One region of the Caballeronia sp. LZ001 genome, then DNA from elsewhere that is predicted to be linked to it. Evidence: predicted binding sites of a transcription regulator. Region 1 holds the regulator's gene; each other region holds the start of a gene.

Region 1 (3,976 bases):
CTGACCGACATGGCATGCGGACGGTTCGAGGATGCCGCACGCGATATCCTGCAAGAAGGCGTGGAGTGGCTGCGCGAACGCGGCTTGCAGGCGCAGGGCCATTTCGCATTCGGGCATCCGATCGATGAAATCGCCACGCTGGCGGAAAGTCTTAAGGTCGATCTGGTCGTGGTCGGCCATCGATGCCGCAGCGGTCTCGCGCGCTGGTGGATGGGCGCGGGCAACACACCGCTGCTCGATCGCGTGTCATGCAGCATATTGGTTGCGGTTTGTCAGGCAGGTGAGTCGGCCGAAGCGGAAGATGAGGCGGCTTATGCGGCGAAGCCGGACCGGGCCGAAGTAAGTGTTTGAGGATAGGTTTGCGCGATGAGGCTGGCCTGCGTCGGCCAGTGCTCTTTTGCGCTATCAGCGCCAGCTGCCGTCTCCTTGCGTGACGGCCGCGCACGCTTAACGCCGCAAAAAATGCCATGAAGCGCTTACCGGCACTTTAATGGTTGTCCAACAACGAACTCACCCGTTCAAATCAACCGCAACCAGCTTCCACGTTATCAACCCGTACCGATGAAAGATCGCGGAGTACCGCGCATCGCCGGCACCGTGCTGGTAGGTCACCACGAACGTATCGAAGCTGCGATATCCGGCCGTGGTCTGCGGTGGTTGTCGCGGCGGTTCTTGAGTCGCAACCATGCTCGATGCCGCTTCCGACGGCGGTGAACTCGCCGCCGCCTGACCGTCTCGAACCGGTGGCACGACATCCGGTGGATGCTCGCCTGGATCTCCCCGCGGCGGAATGCCATTCAAAATCGCGGCGACGCCTTCGGGCGTAGCGTAGGAATCCACCAGCGGCCCTACGAGCGCCGCGCCGATCATTGCACCGATGATCGCGAGCGGATTGCCGCTCTTCTGGATATCGACGCGCCGCGTCAGCAGTGCGCCGACTTGCTCTTTGAGACTTTCACGCAGTGCGGGGAAGTCGACGTATTCGTTGACGGTCTGTGCATCGCGTGCATCGGCCGCGTGCTTGACGCGGTTCAGCGCGATATAGGGCGACGCATAGACAAGGCTTAACCCTGCAACGATGAAGAGAATGACGAGCGCGGCGACGAAATAACGCGTAGTGCGGGACATGCGAAGGAACGACCCCCGGCGTGACATGGGTGACATGAAAGAACGATTGACCATGTTCACGCCGGATATATCCCGAGCTTCATTCCTTGCAGCCGATAGATTGCGGACTGCCTGCATTGCACATAACTCAAATTCACTCGGCAAACGCTCGACCGCGCTCAGGCCAGAATGCCGCTGCTAACGCCGGCGCGTTCCTCGTCGATACACCGGTCGATCATGCGCGACACCTCGCCGATATTGCCGACCATGATTACCCGCGACTCACTGCGATACACCCGTACCGGCGCGCGCTGTTCCGATTCCGCATGCACCGCGCTTTTGAGCGACACACGGGCGAAGGCGGGTTGACGCGACGGCAACGCGGGCATCTCGTCGAAGAGATCGGGCGCCGCTTCAGGCCGCGCCACGGCACATGAGATCAGCGAGCGCAAATGACGCAGACGGCCAAACTGACGAAAGGGCAGCAAACGGGCGAAACGTTCCATGATGACTCTCCAGACGGCGGACGACAGACGACAGACGATAGGACGCACCGCGGCACGCCGCGAGCGGTGGCCGTCATGCTTGTAATTTTTGAAACGTGCCGCGTCGCGCGAGGGCGAGGAGGCGAAGCGGGCGGCGATGTTGACGCGCCGCGCGCTCGAGTCGTGCGTTAGAACTCGCCGGAGCGGATGAGCCCGACCGCGATTCCTTCCAGCGCGAAGTCGCCGCTGCCGGAGCGCACGAAGATGTTTTCGTAGTCGGGATTCTCCGCGACCAATTCCACGCCATCTGGCCGGCGCTTCCAGCGTTTCACCGTGACATCGTCGCCAATACGCGCGACCACGATCTGCCCGTCTTTCGCTTCATTGCGCTTCTGTACGGCAAGCAGGTCGCCGTCGAGAATGCCCGCGTCGCGCATGGACAAGCCGCGCACCTTCAGCAAATAGTCGGGCTTGCCCGAAAAGAACGCAGGGTCGCACGCGTAGTGTTGCGAAATATGCTCCTGCGCAAGGATGGGACTGCCTGCCGCAACGCGCCCGACCAGCGGAAGCGACAACTGCATGATGCTCTGATGCGGCAAGGTGAACTGATGCGGAAGGTCGTCCGAACGGTCGATGCGCGCGGAGCCTCCCAACAGGCGGATGCCACGCGACGAACCCGCCGCGAGTTCGATCACGCCCTTGCGCGCCAGTGCCCGCAGATGTTCCTCGGCGGAGTTCGCGGAACTGAAGCCAAGCTCGGCGGCGATCTCGGCACGCGTGGGCGGAAAGCCCGTGCGGTCGATGGCTCGCTGGATGAGCTCGAACACTTGCTGCTGTCGCGCGGTAAGTTTTGAGGGTTTGGTCACTTGCTGGAGCCTCGGCGCACTGTATGGATGGACAGATGACTGTATTTTTATACAGTATTTCGCGCTTTTCAAGCTTTACTTGAAGTTCGTCGCGAGATCCTTTACTGACAAGGCTGCAGCGCGCTCAAACAGTCGCTATTTCTCCCTCGGACTGCGAAAACTCTCGCTTTAGCACTTTTGCATCTAAAAAAGTGAGAAACAATTATTTCTAATCATATAAGCTCGCCTTTAGACTGATTCCGTCAATTCGATAAGACGGAGAACGGGGAATGCATAGCATCAGGGCTGGATTGAAGGGCGGCGCGAAACAACTCTTTGCCGCGCTGGCGATCACGGCGGCGAGTTTCGGAATCTCGGCCACCGCGCACGCGGACACGTCGTTTCTGAACGTCTCGTACGATCCGACGCGCGAGTTGTATCAGGACTTCAACCAGGCCTTTGCGAAGAAGTGGAAGGCGGACACCGGCGAAACGGTCACCTTCAAGCAATCTCATGGCGGTTCCGGCGGCCAAGCGCGCGCGGTTCTAGACGGGCTTCAGGCAGACGTCGTGACGCTTGCGCTTGCTTACGACATCGACGCGCTCGCCTCCAAGGGCATCGTCGGGACGGACTGGCAGAAGCGTCTGCCGGACAATGCATCGCCGTACACGTCGACCATTGTGTTTCTAGTGCGCAAGGGCAACCCGAAGGGCATCAAGGACTGGGACGATCTCACCAAGCCGGGCGTGTCGATCGTCACGCCGAACCCGAAGACCTCGGGCGGCGCGCGCTGGAACTATCTGGCGGCGTGGGCGTATGCGCAACACAAGCCCGGCGGCAACGAAGAGACCGCGAAGGAGTTCGTGACCAAGCTCTACAAGAACGCAGGCGTGCTCGATTCCGGCGCACGCGGCGCGACCACCAGCTTCGTGCAGCGCGGTCAGGGCGACGTGCTGATCGCATGGGAAAACGAGGCGTTCCTGTCACTCAAGGAATTCGGTCCGGAGAAGTTTCAGATCGTGGTTCCTTCGGTGAGCATTCTGGCCGAGCCGCCGGTGGCGGTGGTGGACAAGGTCGTCGACAAACACGGCACGCGCAAGCTGGCCGAAGCGTATCTGAAGTATCTGTATAGCGACGAAGGCCAGCAGATCGCGGCGCGCAATTTCTATCGTCCGCGTTCGGACAAGGTGCCCACCGAGCTGACCAAGCAGTTCCCCAAGCTCAAGCTCTACACCATCGACGACACCTTCGGTGGCTGGACCAAAGCGCAGAAGACGCACTTCGCGGACGGCGGCGTGTTCGATTCGATCTATCAGCCGCAGTAAGCAGACAAGAGACCGGGCGCCGCGAGGCGCTCGAGTCGCAATGAAAGCGGCCGCAAAGACGGCCGCGCATGACGAGACTAAAAAACAGTGCGCTTATCCCCCGGGCGCCGAAGGCAGGACGATCAAGGATGAAGCAAAGATGACAACGTTCACTTTCCGAAAGCCGAGTGCGTTACCCGGCTTCGGGCTGACGATCGGCATCACGGTGGCTTAC
Region 2 (3,976 bases), on a different contig from region 1:
TTGTGCAGGCAGTCGAAATAATCGCCGATCTGCTGCATGACCTCCCGGGCCTGTGCGATCTCGAGCAACATGCGCTCGACGTCCGCGTTGCCGCGATACTTGCGCCAGAACGTTCGGCCTTCTCTGATGCCGACAGGCTCGAAGCGAGGGAGCTTGCGAGCCATCTAGAGCGGCGACCTGGAGCACTTCAGGTCCGCTGTGCAAGCATCGCCCGCGTGCAATTCGCAAACCACGCCTTCAGTGTAAGCGATGCTTGCGACTGCAAACTGCAAAGCCAGCAAGCGCTTCGACCGCGTTCTTTGGTGTTTCTCCAGTTTGTCCACGCGTCCTCCCAGGAGGTCTATCGCGACATGTTAGTCAGGACCGGGACGATCAGCGTCTTTTTGAATAAATCGCTGCGTAGTAGCGGCGTCGGCTTGGAGCTGCGCAGCGCACGCCCGCCTAAGCAGCGAGCCGGTGTTCGTAATAGGGCCGGTCGCGATCGTCGAGGATCGCATAGAGCGCGGCCAAATTGGAGGCGTCTGGATTCAACCATGCCTCGACGTTGTCGGGCTTGATTGGGACGATACAGCGGTCGTGGCCAGCGGCCTGCACTTCCGGCGGCGGTTCGTCTGTGATGGCCGCGAATGAGAGCAAGTCAGGCTCCCCCGGAGCGCTCCATTTCGACCACAGGCAAGCGACATACATCAGCTGCCCGTTGTTCGGGCGAAACTCGAGGACCACATTTTCGTCCCGCTGATGAGTCTCCAGCAGTGTCCCTTCCATCTTTGCCTTGCTGACGTTCTCGTAGAAAACATCAACCAGCATGAGGCCATGCGTGTGACCGAAGCACGGCTTCCAGAAGCCTTCGAGATTGTCGCGCCGCGCATTGTAAGTGCCGGGGTACTTCACGTCGTAGTTGGCCGGTTTGCCTGCGATTCGGCACTGGTAGCGCATCGGCTTGATGACGTACTCGCCGTTCTCGATCACTAGGACCGGTGCGAACGTGCCCGGGAAAATCCGTGCGTCGCGCGGCCTAAACTCGGTTCGGTTCAGGTCCTCCAGGCGTCGCAACGAGGCTTCGATCTTGTCAGTCGCGATCCGCTTGCTTTCGGTAGCGGCTTTAGTGATTTTCGTTTGCAGCGTGCGTTCAGCATCTGCAAGACGCGTGCGCTGCCTGAAAAGCTCCTGCTCGATCTTTGACGTCTGCTCGACATTGAACCGATCGATGACTTCTTTGATCTGGCGTTCGTCGTCGCTTTGTGGTTCGCGAAATGCGTCCTCCATCGCCTTCGGAATCTTGGCCTTGCTGCCTTCGGCGCGCTCCCAGAACAAGCGCGCAAATTCACGAATGTCCATCTGCGCGCCGAACATCTTGACGTATTTCCGGTAGTCCGCCTGAATTTGGGCCGAGTAGCACACTGTTGTCTCCCTGGGTATTGACCTTAAGTCCGATCGTGAAAAGGGGTCGCTAGCTCGCCGTGCCGGTGGCGTCACGGCACAGCCGCATCATCTTCTGCACCACCGTGCTTGCGTGATTCAGGCCCATGTCATCTGTGAACAGTGTCTGCACGTCCGACTGGCGCACGGCAATGCCCGCCCCCTTCAGATCGCGCCGCGCGATCTGAAGGGCCAGTTGGCCGATGCGGATGCGCGCGAGCCAGTCCATCGTGACGAGATTGCGCTTAAGCCAGATGCGGCAGCTCTCCACCACGTGATCGACGCGCCATTCGTGCGTCAAAGCGTAAGACGCGGCTACGGTCGCCACCAGAAAGCAGAGCAAATCTGCACGTGCGCCAGTCAGTTCGTCGATATCGGGTTTCATCATGTCGATCCTGCTTTTTCTCCGTATTCCACCATGGTACCGATCGGCCGACCTCGGTTGCAGATGCGGACGCGCTGCGGGCTTTCAACGGCGCGCTACCGTCGTAGGCTGCAGCGCGATTCCGTGGCAATGCATGAGCCGTCGCCCCCGGCAGTAATGGCGATCGCGCACGCTGCCGTCGACTTCCCAACTTCAGCGATCTCCGACATGGAATGTCTGGGCTAAGCATATTGGTCAGCTTTTTTGGGGTCCAGCTAAAAGGGCGCAATTCACTGCTTCATTTTCTGCGCTAAGATACTACTGTACATCCATACAGTGTTTTTGAACCTCCTTTGCCATGGCCGCTCTGCCCAAGCACATTGAAGCGATCCATCCTGCGATCTGGCGTGGGTCGCAACTCGCGCGGGCCTACGGCAAGACGATCGACACCGGCTACGCGGCCCTGTCGGCGGAATTACCCGGCGGGGGCTGGCCCATTGGCTCCTTAGTCGAGTTGCTCATCCAGCAGCCGGGAATCGGTGAAATGCGCTTGCTTAATCCCGCGCTGATTGCCGCGAGCCAACGACCGGTCGCGCTGCTGCAAGCCCCGCATGTGCCGAACAGCCTCGCCTTTGCCTACTTGGGTGTGCCGCTGAACAAGCTCACGATGCTGCGCGCGCCAAAGACTGCGGATGCGCTCTGGTGCGCCGAGCGCGTACTGAACGCACGAAGTTGTGGCGCCCTGCTCTTCTGGCAGCAGCACATTCGATCTGAGGCGTTGCGGCGATTGCATCTGGCGGCACAAGCAACCGAAACGCTCCTGATTCTGGTTCGACCGCTCGCCGCCGCCCAGGATTCGTCACCCGCGACGTTACGACTGGGGGTGCGGCCCGCCGACGGCGGCATCTTTGTCGACATCATCAAGCGACGAGGACCCACCCGAACCGAGTCACTCTCCATCCACCTTCAACCGTCTCCGATCCTGCTCAGCCCCCATGGCCGTATTCGTCGCCATCTTCCTGCCCCGGCTCTCGCTGGAGGTATTCCGTCCGAGGTGGTCGCCTCCGACTGAACACGGATATGTGGTGCTGGAACGCGACAAGGTCATTGTGCTGGACCAGGCAGCACAAGACGCGGGGGTGAGAGTGGGGATGAAACGAGGAGGTGTCACGACACTCGCGGCCGATGCGCTGATGGTTGACCGCGACCCGATGCGTGAACACGATGTACAGCGTGAAGTCGCCTTTGCCTTGCTTCGCTTCTCGCCGCAGGTCGCCATGCGCGAGGAAGAAACCCTCATTGTCGATGTCACCGCCAGTCTTCGGCTTTTCGGCGGCATTCGACAGGTGTGCCGGCAGATCGACGAGACGGTCAGGACGATCGGCGTCACCGCCCGCATGAGCGTAGCGCCGACCGGCCAGGGCGCGTGGCTGCTCGCCAAGCGCGGGCGCAGACGCGTACTCAAGATGAGCTCGCTCGAACGCCACCTTGGCGTGCTGCCTTTCGTGGTGGTGCCGGAGATTCGGTCGTTCAGCGACTGGTTCAATGGTCTCGGTTGCCGAGTGCTCGACGATATTCGACGCCTGCCGCGTGCAGGGTTAAAAAAGAGGTGTGGCGTGGACTTATTGGAGTCGCTTGACCGCGCCTATGGCCTGTCTCCTGAACTCTACGAGTGGCTTGAGTTGCCGCCCGCTTTCAGCGCGCGCACCGAACTGCTTGATCGGGTCGAGCATGCCGAGGCCGTTCTCTTTTCCGCGCGCCGTCTGATCGTCCAACTGTGCGGCTGGCTGAGCGCGCAGCAACTCGCGCTCACGCAGGCCACGATCACGCTGGAACACGAGCGCGGTCGCCAGGCCATTGAGCCCACGCAGATCGACATTGCGCTTGCCGAACCCACCTGGCACGAGGAACACCTGGTCCGCCTGCTCAGAGAGCGACTTGGACGTATCGAGCTCGAAGCAGCCGTCATCGCCGTGCGGCTGACCGCATCCCGAGTCCAGCCGGCCGAGCCGCCGAGCGATTCGCTGTTTCCCGACCCGGGCGGTTCGACGGAAGATCACAAGCGGCTGCTCGAATTGCTGGTGGCGCGCTTGGGGCCAGAGAATGTCCTGCGGCCTGCGCCCACCTCAGACCACCGGCCTGAACACGCCAATCAGTGGATACCGGTCCAGGACACCGCCCAAGCGTGTCCGC
Region 3 (3,976 bases), 4.1 Mb from region 1:
GACGCCGGTGCTGATCCTCACGGCTCGCGACGACCTCGACACGCGCGTGCAAGGGCTCGACCTCGGCGCGGACGACTACCTCCTCAAGCCCTTCGACACGCCCGAACTGCTGGCCCGCATCCGCGCGGTGCTGCGCAGAAAGGCGGGTTATGCCACCTCGCGTCTCGGCGACGAATCGATCAATCTCAACCTCGACCAGCGCACGCTTACGTGCGGCGAGACATCCGGCGTGCTGTCGGCGAAGGAATTCGCGCTGATGCACGCACTCATGGAGCGGCCCGGCACCATCTTTTCGCGCGATCAACTCGAAGACCGGCTTTACGGCTGGGGCAAGGAAGTCGAAAGCAACGCTGTCGACGTGATCATCCATTCGGTGCGCAAAAAGTTCGGCGCAGCGGTGATCCGCAACGTGCGCGGCCTCGGCTGGACCGTGATGCTGGGACAGGCGGGACGCGACGAAGCGAAGTGAGGGCGTGTCACGCGTAAGGGTCGTCGGGGCGACGCGGGATCGATCCGCAGAAGGTCATGCTGTACGCGTGGTCGCTTTCCTCGACCTGACGCATGCGGCGCTCGAGTTCGGCGTGATCGCCCGACGAGGCAAAGTAGTCGTCGTGCGAATGGTCGTCGGTGGCGGAAAAGAATCTGGAAAGACGTTCGAACATGATGCGCTCCTTAGGCGGACGGTTGGCGACGGCCTGCGCTCGGAATACAGTATGGCTCGTCGATGGAAACCAGAATAAGGCGCGCGAATTAGCGTTGAATGATGGCTCGCACATGCAGTCGCCAGCACAGAGTTGAGCCTGCGAAACATGTACGCCAGCGCACGCGAATGGGCTGCCGCGTCGCACCATCGCGTGGTATCTTCTTTCACACAGGTTTCACACAAGGATGGATGTACAGCAGCGCGTTTGCCCTTTCAGTCGAACGTCTCTCGTGAACGCCGCCATGAACGAAGTGCCTCGTACTCTCAGTGCCCGCGACCGTGTCGAACTGCTTTGCTGGCTGACGTGCGGCAGCCTCGGTGCGTACTATCTCAACGGCGACTGGCCCGCGCCGTCATTCCATGTCGAAGCCGCGCGCAAGTGGCTCGACCGGCATCAGCGCGAAGCCGACTGGCTTGCTATCGCCAAACTCTCTGCCATTGCACGCGATCTTGCCGCGCGACATTGCGCCATCCTCGAATCCGACTGGGCGCGCGAAGCGGTCGAAGAGATTTTGGACAGCGAAGACCTCAACTTCAATTCGGGCGTGGTGCGGCCCATTTTGGAGGATTGCCGCCGGGCGTTGGCGGAGAAGCGGGTTCCGGAGTAGACGATTTACGTAGGCGAGTCGTGAGGGCAGTCGCGCCGCCAACCGCAGGCCACTAGCGCCACGTGCTCTATCTAGCGAAATATAGGAAAGTATAAGGTAGTTGAGATATACTTCGCTATATATTGTTATAGAGTCATAGTCATGGATCCGGTTCGGAACCCATTTGCGCCCGGCGCCGGTAGCCAGCCGCCCGAACTCGCTGGGCGCGAAGCAATCATCGAGGACGCACGTATCGCCATTGAACGCGCGGTGCTCTGTAAGCCCAGCCGTTCGCAAATGTTCCTGGGCTTACGCGGCGTAGGCAAGACCGTGCTGCTCAACGCAGTCGAGGCGCTCGCTATTCAGCGTGGCCACGTCACTTCCATGATCGAGGCGCCCGAGAACAAATCGTTGGGTGAGCAACTGCTGCCACGCATGCATCAAGTGCTTCGAAAACTGTCCGTCGCCGCCAATGCCAAGGCGAAGACTTACGACGCGCTGCGAGCGTTGAGGTCGTTTGCCTCCGCATTCAAGTTGGAATATGGCGATGTCTCGATCGCGGTGGATCCCGAAGTAGGAGTCGCGGACAGCGGCGACCTCGAGAATGATCTTCCAGAACTGTTCGTGCGTATCGGCGAGGCCGCTAAAGCTGCCGGTAAAGCCTGGACGCTCCTGATCGATGAAGTCCAGTACCTAAGCGAAAAAGACCTAGCCGCTCTCATCGTGTCATTGCACAAGATCAACCAGGCGCGCTTGCCCGTGCTGTTTTTTGGCGCCGGCTTGCCACAGGTCGCGGCCCTGTCGGGACAAGCCAAATCGTATGCGGAGCGGCTGTTTCACTACCCGGAGGTCGGTGCTCTGCCTGAGGACGATGCCAAGGCAGCGATCCGTCAACCAGTGAACGACGAAGGCGCCGGTATCGACGATGCTGCTCTGAAAGAGATTTTCCTCAAGACGAGAGGCTATCCCTACTTTCTGCAGGAGTGGGGCCATCAGTCCTGGAATCTCGCCGTCGGCGACACGATTACCGTAAGCGACGCAAGGCGCGCCGAGTCGACAACGCTCAAGCGTCTGGACGAAGGGTTCTTCAAAGTTCGCTTCGATCGCCTAACGCCCAAGGAACGCGAATACGTCATTGCCATGGCGAAATTAGGCAGTGGCCCTTATCGTTCGTCCGACGTTGCGGACGCGCTCGGCGAAACCCCGCAGAGTCTCGGTCCTCGCCGCGCGCAGATCATCAACAAAGGCATGATCTACAGTCCGTCCCATGGTGATATCGCGTTCACCGTGCCGATGTTCAATGACTACCTGATTCGCAATTTAAGCATTCTTGGCTGACCGGGCTGCGGATTTGCGCCGAGCGCCGCTAGGGACATAAGGCAGACTAGCGCGAATCACTGTATGAATGTACAGTATGCGCATTTTCCGCGTTCTTCGCGCCCGCGCATGTTTAGCCACGTCCTTCGCACGTCGTCGTCTTCCGGCCTTGTCGGCACGCGTCCGTTCTAGGCAATGGACACGCCCGCCACGCCCACGCCTCGCCGTATCGCGCATCTGGACATGGATGCGTTCTTCGCCTCCGTCGAATTGCTGCGCTATCCCGAACTGCGCGGTCAGCCGGTGGTGGTCGGCGGCGGACGCAATGCCATTCCCGAGACGCTGGCCGACGGCACGCGCCGTTTCAGAAAACTGCGTGATTACGCGGGGCGCGGTGTCGTCACCACCTCCACTTACGAAGCGCGCAAGTTCGGCGTGTTCTCGGCCATGGGCATGATGAAGGCCGCGCAACTCGCGCCCGACGCCATTCTTCTGCCCACGGATTTCGAGTCGTATCGCCATTACTCGCGACTCTTCAAGACAGCCGTCGCGGCGTTCACGTCGCAGATAGAGAATCGCGGCATCGACGAGATTTATATCGACGTGACCGACATGCCGGGCGATTCCGCGAGCATCGGCCGGCGCATGAAGGACGCGGTGCACGAAGCCACCGGGCTTGAGTGCTCGATCTGCATCGCGCCGAACAAGCTGCTGGCGAAGATCGGCTCGGAGCTCGACAAGCCCGACGGCCTGACCATCCTGACGATGGACGATCTCCCCACACGCATCTGGCCGCTCGCGGCGCGCAAGGTGAATGGCATCGGGCCCAAGGCGAGCGAAAGGCTGGCGGCGCTCGGTATCGTAACGGTCGGTGACATTGCCGCCGCCGACCTGGGATTTCTGCAGACGCATTTTGGCGGCACTTACGCCGCATGGCTCGCGCGTATCGCGCAGGGACAGGACGATCGGCCCGTGGTCGTGAGTTCGCAGCCGAAGTCGATGAGCCGTGAGACCACGTTCGAGCGCGATCTGCATCCGAAGAACGACCGCGCGAAGCTCTCCGAGGCGTTCACGGGGCTGTGCAAGAAAGTCGCCGACGACCTGCAGCGCAAAGGTTACGTAGGCCGGACGGTCGGCATCAAGCTGCGTTTCGACGACTTCCGCACGCTCACGCGCGATCTGACCATTCCCGTTTCCACCGACGACCCCGTCGAGATTCGCCGCGCCGCTACCGAATGCGTAAAGCGCATTACGCTGGATCGACGGCTGCGGTTACTCGGCGTGCGCGTGAGCGCGTTGAGCGTGCGCGGAGAGGACGGCGGCTTCATCGAACCGATTCAAGTGGAACTGCCGTTCGACTGAGGCGTTA
Region 4 (3,976 bases), 2.4 Mb from region 1:
CACGCGGCGCTCGGGCAATCACATGGTGCTCGAGTGCGCCCGCACTGAACTAGACGGCGTTCGCCATCAATCGTCGATGACTTCGTCGGTCCAGTCTTCGTCGCTTCCCTTCAACACCTTGCTGATCGTGCTCATGGAGAAGCCGCGCGCCGCGAGAAAGCGCGCTTGCTTCGCACGCTCCGCGGGCGTTTCCGGTACGACGCCGTACTTCCTCGCCCATACGGACTGCGCTCGCGCGGTTTCGGTCTGCGCGAGTTTGTCGGCGGTTTCGCCGATGAGCGTCTCTCCCACTGCATGACGCTTCAATTCGTGGATGATCCGGCTGCCGCCCATGCGCGCCGCTCTTCGATGCACGACGCTTTCGACAAAGCGCTCGTTCGAGAGCCAGCCGTCGCGTTCGAGGCTATCGAGCAGTGTTTCGAGCGAATCGGCTTCTTCGACGTAGGGTCGCAACTTGCGCGATAACTCCGCGCGGCTATATTCCCGACGAGACAGGTAAGCGAGCGCGCGTCCTTTGAGCGAACGTTGCGGACGTCTGGAATCTTTGACTTCGGCAGCGGAAGTTTTGCGAGCGCGTTGACTTGAACGGCTGTAGACCGATTCGGATGCCGTGCTGACGCCTGCATCCGGCGCGCACTGCTCGAAGGGCTCGAAAGGATCGGCGTCTTCGAAGGCGTCGATTGCAGATGATTGGTTTGGATTGGCAATCCGGCTTACCAAGGGTGACGCGTTCTGCGCACGGTTGGTCGCCAGAGTCGGCGTTTCCACTGCCGGCTTGGAGGTTGCGTTCCTCGACGGTGCGTTGCCCTCACGAATGGACGCTGCCTGCATCAGCAACGCGCGGGCTTGCTCCAGACGCGCCCGGCGATCTTCGGACGACGATGTCTGACTTTCCCGGACAGCAGCAGCATCAACATCGGCCGCCCTTGCGTCCAACTCAGCAGCATCACGCGCATTCACCGGCAACTCTCGCCGCCAGCCACCACGCAACGCCTTCGCCGAATCGCGCGACTGAGTGTCACGCGACTGAGGATCACTCGCGCCGTTCGGATCATCAGAACCAGCAGACCGCCCGAACCTTCCGTCCGTTCTGCCAGCCTTCGATCCGAACCGGCGCTTCAACATCGTCAGTGACCAAGTGAGTATCTAAACAACGAGACGACGACTACGTGACGACTGCGCGACGACCACGTGACGACCACGTAACGATTAAGCGACAACTCACTCGTCCGCCACCGTGGCGCCCGGCGCCACGGCGTCAGCCATTGCTGCCACGCCGAGCGACTCGCGGATCTTGTTCTCGATCTCGCGGGCGATGTCCGGGTTCTCGCGCAGGAATTCACGCGCGTTGTCCTTGCCCTGACCAATACGCTCGCCGTTATAGCTGTACCAGGCACCTGCCTTGTCGACCAGCTTGGCCTGCACGCCCAGGTCGATGATCTCGCCCTGACGCGAAATGCCTTCGCCATAAAGAATGTCGAAAATGGCTTCGCGGAACGGCGGCGAGACCTTGTTCTTCACGACCTTCACGCGCGTTTCGTTGCCGATGACTTCGTCGTTCTTCTTGATGGAACCAATACGGCGAATGTCCAGGCGCACCGACGAATAGAACTTCAGCGCGTTGCCGCCCGTGGTGGTTTCCGGGTTGCCGAACATCACGCCGATCTTCATGCGGATCTGGTTAATGAAGATGACGAGGCAGTTCGTACGCTTGATGGTGCCGGTCAGCTTGCGCAGCGCTTGCGACATCAGGCGCGCTTGCAAACCAGGCAGCGAGTCGCCCATTTCGCCTTCGATTTCCGCCTTCGGCACGAGCGCCGCGACGGAGTCGATGACGATCATGTCGATGGAGCCGGAGCGCACCAGCGCATCCGCGATTTCCAGTGCCTGCTCGCCCGTGTCCGGCTGCGAGATCAGCAGTTCCTGCGCATTCACGCCGAGCTTCTGCGCGTATTGCACGTCGAGCGCGTGTTCCGCGTCGATAAACGCCGCCGTGCCGCCGACCTTTTGCATCTCGGCGATCACCTGCAGCGTGAGCGTGGTCTTGCCCGACGATTCGGGCCCGTAGATTTCCACGACACGGCCGCGCGGCAAGCCGCCGACGCCAAGCGCGATATCCAGACCGAGCGACCCTGTCGAGACCACCTGAATGTCTTCCACCACCTCGCCTGCGCCGAGCCGCATGATCGACCCTTTGCCGAATTGCTTTTCGATCTGCGCGAGCGCGGCGGCCAATGCCTTGCCCTTCTCCGCAGTCATGCCAGCCGGGCCTTTCTTGCTTTCTTCCATGAATCGTCCTTTGCTATGATGAACGGCGTCTGAGGCGGGTGCCGGCAAGCTCGAAACGAACTCGAGCCCGTCTGTAGCACTCCCGCAGACACTGTATAAAAAAACAGTAGTTTTTGCAAGCCCGATCGCGCGACGCAGTCTTTTTTCCACGCCGCGCGCACCGCGCAAAAACCGCAAAACACCTGGAGACCGCCGCGCCGGGCGAAATGCGGTGTCGGCAATGACTGCGCTTTGCCGCGCACGAAGGCGCACAACACGATGCGAATCCTCATTGCCGAAGACGACAGCATACTCGCGGACGGTCTCATTCGATCACTCCGCCAATCGGGATACGCCGTCGACCATGTGAAGCATGGCGTCGAGGCAGATACCGCCCTTTCGCTGCAAACTTTCGACCTCCTGATTCTCGATCTCGGCCTGCCGCTCATGCCCGGTCTGGAGGTGCTGCGCCGCCTGCGAGCACGCAATTCGCAGATGCCGGTTTTGATCCTGACGGCGGCCGACAGTGTCGACGAACGCGTGAAGGGACTCGACCTCGGCGCCGATGACTATATGGCCAAACCCTTCGCGCTCAACGAGCTCGAAGCGCGCGTTCGAGCGTTGACGCGACGCGGCGCGGGTGGCGGTCCGACTGTCGTGAAGCATGGTTCGCTGGCGTTCGACCAGGTCGGACGCGTCGCGCATATCAGCGAGCAAGTCGTAGACCTGTCCGCGCGCGAACTCGGCGTGCTCGAAGTGCTGCTCCAGCGCATCGGGCGGCTCGTGTCGAAGGAACAGCTCGTGAATCATCTATGCGAGTGGGGTGAAGAAGTAAGCAACAACGCAATCGAGGTCTACGTGCACCGCTTGCGCAAAAAAATCGAAGCGAGCGGCGCGCGCATCATCACGGTGCGCGGGCTCGGCTACACGCTGGAAAAAGCCGTCGCCACCGTCGACAACGGCGCCGTTGCCCAACCCGCGGCGAGCGATTCCCTGCCCGCCAGCCCTCAATACAAGTAGCCGCGCATGGCGTCGCCCGTTTCCACCGAACCAAGCGAAGCCGGGCACGGACACGACCACGCCGCCACCGAAAGCGACACCGACGCCAAGCGCGACGCGCGCTACGCCAACCCGTTCGCGCCTCCCGACGAACTCGAACCCGACAACGAAACGCATCCGCGCTCGCTCTTCGGCGAGATTCTCGACTGGATGCTTGCGCCGCTTCTGCTGCTCTGGCCGATGAGCATCGCGGTGACGTATCTGGTCGCAAAGTCGATTGCCAACGGTCCGTTCGACCGCGCGCTCGAAGCCGACGTCTACATGCTCGCGCGCCAAATCCAGCCGGTGAACGGCGTCGCCGAACTGCGTCTACCCGATGTCACGCGCGATTTCCTGCGCGCCGACAACGTCGACAGCGTGTTCTTTCAAGTGCTCGGCACGCGCGGCGAACTGGTCGGCGGCGACCGTGACATGCCCTTGCCGCATGACGACGATCGTCCGCAGCCGGGCATCGTCGAATTTCGCGACGACGCCCTGCGCGGCAACGACATTCGCGTCGCCTATACGACGGTCGATGTGCCCGGTCTCGCTCCGGGACGCGATCCAGCCGAGACGCAGCCGGTGCTCGTGCAGGTCGCCGAGACGCTGGACAAACGCAGCCAGCTCGCCAACGACATCATCAAAGGCGTGATCCTTCCGCAGTTCGTGA

The links. The regulator LexA, encoded in region 1, represses DNA repair genes until DNA is damaged. The targets are predictions, from matches to a motif close to ACTGTATNNNNATACAGT.
Region 2: the regulator LexA is predicted to act here: its motif matches at 2,104-2,121, upstream of imuA (translesion DNA synthesis-associated protein ImuA).
Region 3: the regulator LexA is predicted to act here: its motif matches at 2,687-2,704, upstream of dinB (DNA polymerase IV).
Region 4: the regulator LexA is predicted to act here: its motif matches at 2,380-2,397, upstream of recA (recombinase RecA).

Annotation. Positions count from the first base shown of each region.
Region 1 is NZ_JARTVX010000004.1:5,041,303-5,045,278, forward strand. It holds gene P9292_RS34680 (universal stress protein) at 1-351, shown strand, start outside; gene P9292_RS34685 (DUF2939 domain-containing protein) at 511-1,128, opposite strand; gene P9292_RS34690 (hypothetical protein) at 1,287-1,613, opposite strand; gene lexA (transcriptional repressor LexA) at 1,781-2,458, opposite strand; gene P9292_RS34700 (sulfate ABC transporter substrate-binding protein) at 2,728-3,762, shown strand; gene cysT (sulfate ABC transporter permease subunit CysT) at 3,902-3,976, shown strand, end outside.
Region 2 is NZ_JARTVX010000006.1:397,322-401,297, forward strand. It holds gene P9292_RS42640 (hypothetical protein) at 1-164, opposite strand, end outside; gene P9292_RS42645 (SOS response-associated peptidase family protein) at 442-1,401, opposite strand; gene P9292_RS42650 (hypothetical protein) at 1,451-1,807, opposite strand; gene imuA (translesion DNA synthesis-associated protein ImuA) at 2,142-2,855, shown strand; gene P9292_RS42660 (DNA polymerase Y family protein) at 2,779-3,976, shown strand, end outside.
Region 3 is NZ_JARTVX010000004.1:967,101-971,076, forward strand. It holds gene P9292_RS14975 (response regulator transcription factor) at 1-469, shown strand, start outside; gene P9292_RS14980 (transcriptional regulator) at 477-662, opposite strand; gene P9292_RS14985 (hypothetical protein) at 946-1,311, shown strand; gene P9292_RS14990 (ATP-binding protein) at 1,453-2,628, shown strand; gene dinB (DNA polymerase IV) at 2,803-3,969, shown strand.
Region 4 is NZ_JARTVX010000004.1:2,673,546-2,677,521, forward strand. It holds gene recX (recombination regulator RecX) at 67-768, opposite strand; gene recA (recombinase RecA) at 1,222-2,289, opposite strand; gene P9292_RS23385 (response regulator transcription factor) at 2,548-3,288, shown strand; gene P9292_RS23390 (sensor histidine kinase) at 3,295-3,976, shown strand, end outside.